4 regions of the Corallincola spongiicola genome follow, and region 4 is predicted to be linked to each of the others. Evidence: predicted binding sites of a transcription regulator. Region 4 holds the regulator's gene; each other region holds the start of a gene.
The links. Region 4 encodes sigma-54, which starts transcription at its own class of promoters, with help from an activator protein. Its sites were predicted from a motif close to GTTGGCACGNNNNTNGNNT; they were not measured.
Positions count from the first base shown of each region.

Region 1: the regulator sigma-54 is predicted to act here: its motif matches at 934-952, upstream of EXY25_RS06070 (kinase).
Region 2: the regulator sigma-54 is predicted to act here: its motif matches at 1,100-1,118, upstream of fliS (flagellar export chaperone FliS).
Region 3: the regulator sigma-54 is predicted to act here: its motif matches at 1,204-1,222, upstream of EXY25_RS17945 (flagellar basal body rod protein FlgF).

Region 1 covers NZ_SHLY01000002.1:90,100-92,305, forward strand. The annotation lists gene EXY25_RS06070 (kinase) at 1-828, opposite strand, end outside; gene EXY25_RS06075 (hypothetical protein) at 989-1,312, opposite strand; gene EXY25_RS06080 (DUF1653 domain-containing protein) at 1,401-1,622, opposite strand; gene rraA (ribonuclease E activity regulator RraA) at 1,629-2,114, opposite strand.
Region 2 covers NZ_SHLY01000009.1:45,604-47,809, reverse strand. The annotation lists gene pseB (UDP-N-acetylglucosamine 4,6-dehydratase (inverting)) at 1-249, opposite strand, end outside; gene EXY25_RS17855 (hypothetical protein) at 282-587, opposite strand; gene fliS (flagellar export chaperone FliS) at 580-999, opposite strand; gene EXY25_RS17845 (sigma-54 dependent transcriptional regulator) at 1,280-2,206, shown strand, end outside.
Region 3 covers NZ_SHLY01000009.1:68,457-70,662, forward strand. The annotation lists gene flgG (flagellar basal-body rod protein FlgG) at 1-373, opposite strand, end outside; gene EXY25_RS17945 (flagellar basal body rod protein FlgF) at 400-1,164, opposite strand; gene flgE (flagellar hook protein FlgE) at 1,315-2,206, opposite strand, start outside.
Region 4 covers NZ_SHLY01000004.1:241,261-243,466, forward strand. The annotation lists gene lptB (LPS export ABC transporter ATP-binding protein) at 1-353, shown strand, start outside; gene EXY25_RS13275 (RNA polymerase factor sigma-54) at 443-1,939, shown strand; gene hpf (ribosome hibernation promoting factor) at 1,971-2,206, shown strand, end outside.

The sequences.
Region 1 (2,206 bases), on a different contig from region 4:
GCTCTCTTCGTCCATCACGCCAGCCTGTTTTCCGGCTTTCGCCTGAAGCTGTTGTTCTTGCTGACCACGCCATTGTTTAACAGCGTTTAGGTCTGGCACTTTCAGCATTAATAGGGCGTCAATACGGGCGAATAGCGTTTGGTATGGTCCAGCTAATTGCTGATTAACATAGCGCCGCCACTGGCCATCAGCATCCTCTTCACGTTCGAGGGCGTTCATTGGGATCGCCAGAGAAGCTTCGCTTTGGGCGGGGGTGCCGACACACCAACCTTCAAAAATAACCAAGTCCACCGGGCCTTCACAGGTCTGCCAAGCTTCCATGGGATCGCAATCATCAACCGCTTTGTTAAAGCTGGGTAGATAGGTCGCTTCGTTCGCCCGTAACGTACGTAAACGGTTGAGCAGTTCGAGACCTGATGCCACATCATGGGTGCCAGGCACGCCGCGGGTTGCCAATAATGGGTGCTGATTGCGAGCTAATACATGACGGCTACGTTTACTGAGGTAGAGGTCATCAACGGAGAAACCAACGGTACGCAGATCAAAACCCTGCTCCATCACCAGCTTGAGGAAATGGCACAAGGTTGACTTACCGCTACCCTGACCACCGTTGACACCGAAAACATAGCAAAGCTTGCCTTGGAGTAGGCGTTGACGAGAGATCCACTCACCTAACGGCAGATAGATTTGCGTGAGTAGCTCTCTGTAGCTATCAGGCAACTGAAGTTGCTCACACAACTCGTTAAATGGCTGTGTGAGCTTATCAAGCAACGCTTGTTTGCGTTCCTCAGTCAGAGGAGTGTCTGGCCACAATGGTGATGCTGGCATCATCTTCCTTACATTGCACCACTAAGGTGCGTCGAGATCGGCTCATGATTCATCACGTTCGATATTGGTGCGATTATCCAACTATCGAATGATTATAGTGATTGATTGCAGTTTGAGTGCCAGCTTGTTACCGGTGTGCTGATTTAGCTCACAAAAAAATCTATACAGCGTTCAGTAGCATGGTGCCGGTTTCAGTCATTCCCATTTGCACAAGATAGCTGATCGCGACGATACCTGCAGCCAAATACCATTTAGCATCAAGCACCAAGGTAAACAGCAACGCTGACGCCCCCAAAATCGCCCCAGCAGAGGACCACTCTGGCAGTGCGATCAGGCTAACTAACTCTGTCATACTGCAACACACACCTGCGGCGACGATACAAGGAAAAACCGTGCGGCGGCCAGCTTGGAGTAGATTTGCAGTGAGAAATATAGGGATAAAATAGAGGCATCCAATGATGGTTGCTTCCAATACTGCACCCATAACAGCATCTCCTTAAATCATTCTTTAAACGTGCATCCGTGTTAGATGACCGACCACTTTAAGGAAATTAGCGTCAACGCCAAGTTGCTCATTCGACGGGTGTGAAGCGCGCCACTGTTTTATTTTGATGGCTGACTTTTTCTGTGAACATGGCAAGCGGTCTCACCCATAACTGCTGTTCTCCGTAAAGCGGTCGGTAGAGTACCATCCACTCTTCGGTTTCACTGTGACGGGCGAGATCGATTACCTGATACTCGCCACCTTTAAAGTGGCGATACCGTCCGGGGCGGAGTTCTGGAGTGTTGTTCAACGAGGGTTATTCTATGTCGAGAGGCTCGGCAGATAACAGCACGCCTGTGGTGTCGGCGTAAAGGTGATCTTCCGGTAGAAAAGTCACACCGCCAAAATTGACTGCTACGTCAACTTCACCAATGCTCTCGCCGTCTGCGCCAACAGGAATAGACGCCAGCGCCTGTACGCCTAGCTCAAATTCACCGACGGCATCGACATCGCGAATACAGCCATAAACTACCAAGCCTTCCCAGCCATTATCGGTCGCCGTTTCGGCAATCTCTGCATCCACTAGCGCTCGGCGTAATGAGCCGCCGCCATCGATTAACAGCACGCGTCCGCTACCATCTTCCTGCACCGCGTCGCGGATTAAGCCGTTGTCTTCAAAACATTTAATGGTGGTGACCTGACCACCGAAGGAGCTGCGTCCTCCGTAGGATGCAAACATGGGTTCTACCACATCGACGGAATCGAGATAGATATCGCACAGTTCCGAGGTGTTGTATTCCATAACTGTCTCCTTGATTGATAACGGCTTTTTAGCTCGAGGCTCGCTTAACGACAAAGAGTATAAGCGCCTTTCTAGTGCAAAGCGATCTCCGT
Region 2 (2,206 bases), on a different contig from region 4:
CGCGGCAGCGTGAATGACGTAGTCAACGCCTTTCATCGCACGGATCATACGCTCTTTGTCTCGAACATCACCGATAAAATAGCGCATACAGGGCTCGTTAAAGCGCTGCTGCATTTCAAACTGTTTCAGTTCGTCTCGTGAGTAAACAATGATTTTTCTGGGTTGATAGTTTTTAAGTAGGGTCTGAACGTATTTTTTGCCGAAAGACCCTGTACCACCTGTAATGAGAATCGATTTGCCGTCAAACATCCTAATTCCTTACCCTCTTATTTAGCGTCTTTCTATTTATTTTGTTGTTGGTAGGCTAATTTGCCTTTGCTGGCGCGCTTGGATTTCAGTAGTTGTTCTTTGGTTCTTTTTCTTGCACTGGTGCTCGCTATCTTCACTTTGTCGATTATCACTTTTAGCTGTTCCAGTGAGCTTTGCGCTTCTGATGTTTCCGCAAATGAGCGCACGTCGGCCAGCCAAGCCTCTATCTCAAGTGCCTGGAGTGTCGCATCGGCTGATATTTCCGCTTCGAGTTGCTTGGTGAGTTGCCTGCCTCGGGATAGCAAACTTGAAGCTGTATCGCTCTCCGTTTTAGCCACCTTCAGCAGCCTTCTTTTGGGCTAAATCATCTCTGACATCTTGTGGTATACCGTCCCAGCCCTCTTTGATATTGCGCATCACGCCGGTGACAGCATCTAAGGCTTCAAGATCTCCAGAGACTGAACCTTCGCCCAGCTTAAAAATACAGAAGTCATAAAGATCGAACAGATTGCGCGAGATCTCCCCGCCAACTTCCATATCTAAACTGGCTTGCAAAACCGTTAGCAGCTCAATGGCTTTACCAATTTTCAGGCCTTTAACTTCAAAATCTTTCCGTTCAATTGCCCCTCTGGCTGCTGCCACGTTGCCCAGAATATGAGCCATGATTGCGGCAACCTGAGTATGGGGATCGGCGTCAGTCAACGAGTTAACCGTTCCTTTGCCATATTGTTGGATCGATGTTCTTGCCATTTTTAAGTACCTTACTCTGCTCTTAGTCGCGTTTGTGCAGTTGCTACTCATAGTAGCAGCGTCAAATATCTGCGCAGACGGATCTGCTTCTCATTTGTGTAAGCAAATTGAGTGCCAGCCATCTAAACTGAGAGCTGGCTCGCACTCCATTGTTGCTCTATCAGGCACTTTCAATACAATAGAAGCCAATAATAATATATGATTCGAAAAAAAGACGGTTTCTCCTGCGTCAAGGAAATGGCGGGAACTCCGCAGGCCCAGAGGGTGAAAGGTTTCATTTATGCAGGGATTATCTGACGTTCTCGTCATTGATGATAATAGTGATCGCCGAGCACAGTTAGAGCTTTTATTAGGATTTGTTGGTGAATCATGCCGCATCACTAGCTCTAGCAATATTTCTCTGATTAACAGTGAAGACTGCTGGCGTGCGGTATTTATTGGCGATATTGCCGATGAAGACCCATTAGAATTCATTCAGCGTTTAGCTTCTGTCCATCCACTACAGCCTTATGTGCTGCTTGGTGATGATAAAGGGGTCGTTTTACCCAATTTAGTGGGGTCTTTGATGGCGCCATTTAATTATCCCCAGATGACCGAAGTGATCCACCGCTGTCAAGACTATCATCGCAAGCGTCCTGGTGGACAACCGCAAACATCGACTCAGACTAAACTGTTCCGCAGCTTGGTGGGGCGCAGCGACGCTATTGCCCAAGTGCGGCAACTTATTGAACAGGTGTCAGTGACAGACGCCAATGTGCTTGTTCTCGGCGATTCGGGTACAGGTAAAGAGGTTGTTGCGCGGAATATCCATTATCTCTCTTCTCGCCGTGATGGCCCTTTCGTTCCGGTCAACTGCGGTGCTATTCCGGCTGAGTTATTGGAAAGCGAATTGTTCGGCCACGAGAAAGGTGCGTTTACTGGTGCGATAACCACCCGTAAAGGTCGCTTTGAACTTGCTCAGGGGGGCACACTGTTTCTTGATGAGATCGGTGATATGCCCACCAATATGCAGGTGAAACTGCTGCGCGTGCTACAAGAGCGGGTATTTGAGCGGGTAGGCAGTGCGAAGTTGGTTAAGGCCGATGTTCGTATTGTTGCGGCGACGCATCGAAATCTTGAAGGGATGATCGCGGAGGGTAAATTCCGTGAAGATCTCTACTATCGTCTGAATGTATTTCCTATTGAGATGCCCGCTCTGTGTGAGCGT
Region 3 (2,206 bases), on a different contig from region 4:
CTTCGTTGAGGGTAAACTGACCATTACGGGTATAAGCAATATTGCCGTCAGGCAATAGGATCTGAAAGAAGCCTCGCCCTTGAATCGTCCAGTCCATCGAATTATCAGTGCTGAGCAAGTTACCTTGCGTAAAGGTCTTTTGTGTCGCCGTCACTTTGGCGCCGGCACCTAGCATCAGGCCGGTAGGCAACTCTGTATTCGCGGATGACAACCCACCCGGTTGATTAATCGTCTGGTACAAGAGATCTTCGAACACGGCGCGACTCTTCTTGAACCCCACCGTACTGGCGTTTGCCAGGTTGTTCGATATCACTGAAATATCGGTCTGCTGGGCATCAAGACCGGTTTTACTGATCCAAAGTGCTGGATTCATGATGCTAACTCCTTACTGTTCAGTGATTAGCCGAGGCGCAACAGTTGATCAGAAGATTTATCGATATCTTCCGCTGTCCGCATCATTTTGATTTGCATTTCGAACTGACGCTGCAAGCTAAGCATGCTGGTCATTTCACTTACTGCGCTCACATTACTGCCTTCTAATACGCCACTCATCAATGTGATGTCAGCATTGGCCGGCGCTAATGTATCGCCAAGCGCAGCAGCATCCCCTTTCAGACGAAAGAGGCCATCAAGCCCTTTGTCCAAGGCCTGCTTATCAGGCTGAACTAACTTAATGCGCCCGACCGCAGCAACCGCAGTAGGCGGCGCACCAGTGGGTAATACAGAAATAGTACCGTCACCACCGATCTCTATTTTGGCGTACGGCTGAGGCACCACTATCGGTGCGCCATCATCCCCTAGGATCGCCCTGCCAGAACCGTTGGTTAACAACCCCTCCGGCGAAACAACAAGATCGCCAGCACGGGTATAGGCTTCTTGACCCTGACCATCAGCCACGGCTAACCAGCCGTCACCTTTTACCGCCACATCTAAAGAACGGCCAGTGGTCACCAAAGCACCGCCACGCAAACTTGACGCAGGATTTTCCGTCATCGCAAACACACGCGTAGGTAAACCTTCACCAAACGCCTGCATGGCACGGGACTGTTCTAGGTCGGCCTTAAAACCTGTGGTATTTGCATTCGCCAAATTGTTGGCATGCACGCCAATACTGTGAAAGTTCTGCTTGGCGCCACTCATAGCCAGATACATAAAACGATCCATGGGGACCTCGGTGTCAAAAAAACATGTCTAACAACGATATTGCAATGACTATGCCAAATAGGTAACCAACTGATAACAAAAGGGAGGGGATGAAAAAGTGGCAAAAAAATGCCGCCTCGGAGCGGGCGGCATTGACGAACTATCGTTGCGTTATCGGATCTGCAGGATAGTCTGGGTGATCGTGTTGTTCACTTCCAGAGAACGAGAGTTAGCCTGGAAGTTACGTTGACCTGTGATCAGATCAACAAGCTCAGTGGTCAGGTTTACATTTGATTGTTCCAATGTACCCGACAGTATTCGCCCGTATGACCCCTGATCGGCTTCACCAGCAATCGGATCACCAGACGATTGATTAGCCGTCCACGCCGTGTTTCCGACAGGTGCCAAACCTTGTTCATTCGCCACTTTCACCAACGCCACTTTACCTAATGGCTGTGTTGTACCGTTACTGTAAGTAGCGTTGACTAACCCGCTGCTACCAATATCAACAGAGGTCAAACGCCCCACGGTCACGCCGTCTTGCGCCAGTTGTTGAACTTCGAAAGCGGAAGCAAACTGAGTCGGGTTGTTGAAATTGAAGGTAACCGTCTGGTTCACATCGGCACCGCCCATATCCAAGCCCGCACCACCCGGAGGAGCAACCCCCAAGGGTTCAGTAACCACAGGGTTACCACCATTAACCGAAGCCACGGTGCCATCGGCATTAAAGTTCATATACATACCGGTTTGACCATTCGCACCGGTAGGCTGAGTTTGCGGCGGTGGCGGTGCAACAATATCGACAGGCTGCGAGCCGTTGGGATCTGTCATCGTAGTAAACATCGCCCACTGATTCGCTACGTTAGTATCCTTTACGTAATAGGTAGTTGCTACGTAGCTCTGCCCAAGGGAATCGTAGATAGTCAGTGATGTGGCAGCGTTATATGTGGTGTTGTCCGTCGGGTCAAAGTTTGCCGGATCTAAAGCCGTTTCACCCGCGGGCAAGTTCAAGCCAATATCGACATTAGCTGTTGGTTGCGGCTGCCCTGCTGAGGATGGGATC
Region 4 (2,206 bases):
TTAGCATCACTCACATAAGAGATAGCTTAGGTATGTCACTGTCAGGTGGTGAACGCCGTCGAGTAGAGATAGCCAGAGCGCTGGCTGTGGAACCTAGGTTCGTGCTGCTGGATGAGCCTTTCGCTGGCGTAGACCCTATCTCAGTCACAGATATAAAAAAGATTATTCAACACCTTAGAGACCGTGGTCTCGGTGTATTGATCACTGATCATAACGTGCGAGAAACACTCGATGTGTGCGAATATGCTTATATCGTTAGCCACGGAGAGTTAATCGCCGAAGGAAAACCGGAACAAGTGTTAGCCGACCAAAAGGTACGAGACGTATATCTCGGGGAACAATTCCGGCTATAGTGTAAGTAACCAGCGTTGATACATCGGGCTCTTTTGAGTGCCGATTAACGATGACAGCAACAGCATTATTTTAAATGTCACGGAAGTAGATGAAACCGTCATTACAGTTACGTTTAGGTCAGCAACTCACCATGACGCCGCAATTGCAGCAAGCAATCCGGCTATTGCAATTGTCGACGCTCGACCTTCAGCAAGAGATCCAAGAAGCGCTGGATAATAATCCGCTACTCGAGCAAAACGAAGCGGAAGAAACCAGTGAGCAAGTTAATGGTGAAAGCCATACCGCGACTGACAAGCTGGAACAAACCACGGCTAATGCTGAAAATAATCAGTCGGAAGAGCGCGAAGATGCAGCCATGGAAACATCTGAGGCGCTCAACCAACAACAAATCAATGAAGAACTGCCTACCGATACAACCTGGGATGACCACCTTTCAGCAGCGCCCGTTTCAGGTTCCTCGTTCAGTGATGACGCCGACTTTACCTATCAAGGCGAAACCACAGAGTCGTTGCAAGATCATCTGGAATGGCAGATGCAATTAACCCCGTTCACAGATGTCGACAGAGCCATTGCGACATCGATAATCGATGGGATTGATGAATCGGGTTACCTGACGGTCACCGCCGACGATATTCTTACTTCTTTAGGGCAGGAAGATATCGAACTTGATGAAGTAGAAGCGGTCATTAAGCGAGTACAACTGTTCGATCCCATTGGCGTAGGTGCCCGCACATTGCAGGAGTGTCTGCTGGTACAACTCAATCAGTTTGCCAAAGAGACACCTTGGCTAAAAGAGTGCCGCCAGGTTATTGGCCAGTATATTGACCTGCTAGCCAGCCGGGATTATCGCCAATTGATGCGCAAGACCAAACTGAAAGAAGACCAGCTCCGTGAAGTTCTGCGGGTGATCCAATCGTTGAATCCGCGTCCCGGCAGCGCAGTGATCAGCGGTGATGAGCAATATGTGATCCCCGATGTGTCGGTAATGAAAAAAGCTGGACGTTGGGTGGTTGAGCTAAACCCCGACTCGGTACCCAAGCTGAAAGTGAATCAGCAATACGCAGCGATGAGCCGGACGGTAAAGAACACCACTGACAGTCAATATATACGCTCCCACCTGCAGGAAGCGAAGTGGTTTATCAAAAGTCTGGAAAGTCGTAACGACACCCTACTCAAGGTCGCCAACTGTATTGTACAGTTCCAACGCGACTTCTTTGAGTACGGCGATGAAGCGATGAAGCCAATGGTACTCAATGATATTGCCTTAGCGGTTGATATGCACGAGTCCACCATCTCTCGAGTAACCACACAAAAATATATGCATACCCCGCGGGGTATTTTCGAACTCAAGTATTTCTTCTCCAGTCATGTCAGTACTGAAAGTGGCGGAGAATGTTCTTCAACGGCAATTAGAGCGTTAATCAAGAAACTTGTGGCGGCAGAAATCCCTAATAAGCCTTTGTCAGATAGCAAGATTGCTGACCTACTGGCAGATCAGGGAATTCAGGTAGCGCGGAGAACCATTGCGAAGTATCGGGAATCCTTGTCTATTCCACCGTCAAATCAGCGAAAAAGCTTGCTATAGCAGGCAATAAAACTAAATAAGGATGAGGTCTATGCAAATCAATCTTACCGGCCATCATGTAGAAGTAACAGACTCTCTGCGAGAGTATGTCGACGGAAAATTTAGTAAATTAGAGCGCCACTTTGACCACATCAACAATGTCCACGTGATCCTCAATGTTGAGAAATTAACCCAAAAAGCCGAAGCCACACTGCACCTAAATGGTGGAGAGATCTTTGCGAATGCAGAGCATCGTGATATGTATGCAGCTATTGACTCGTTGATCGA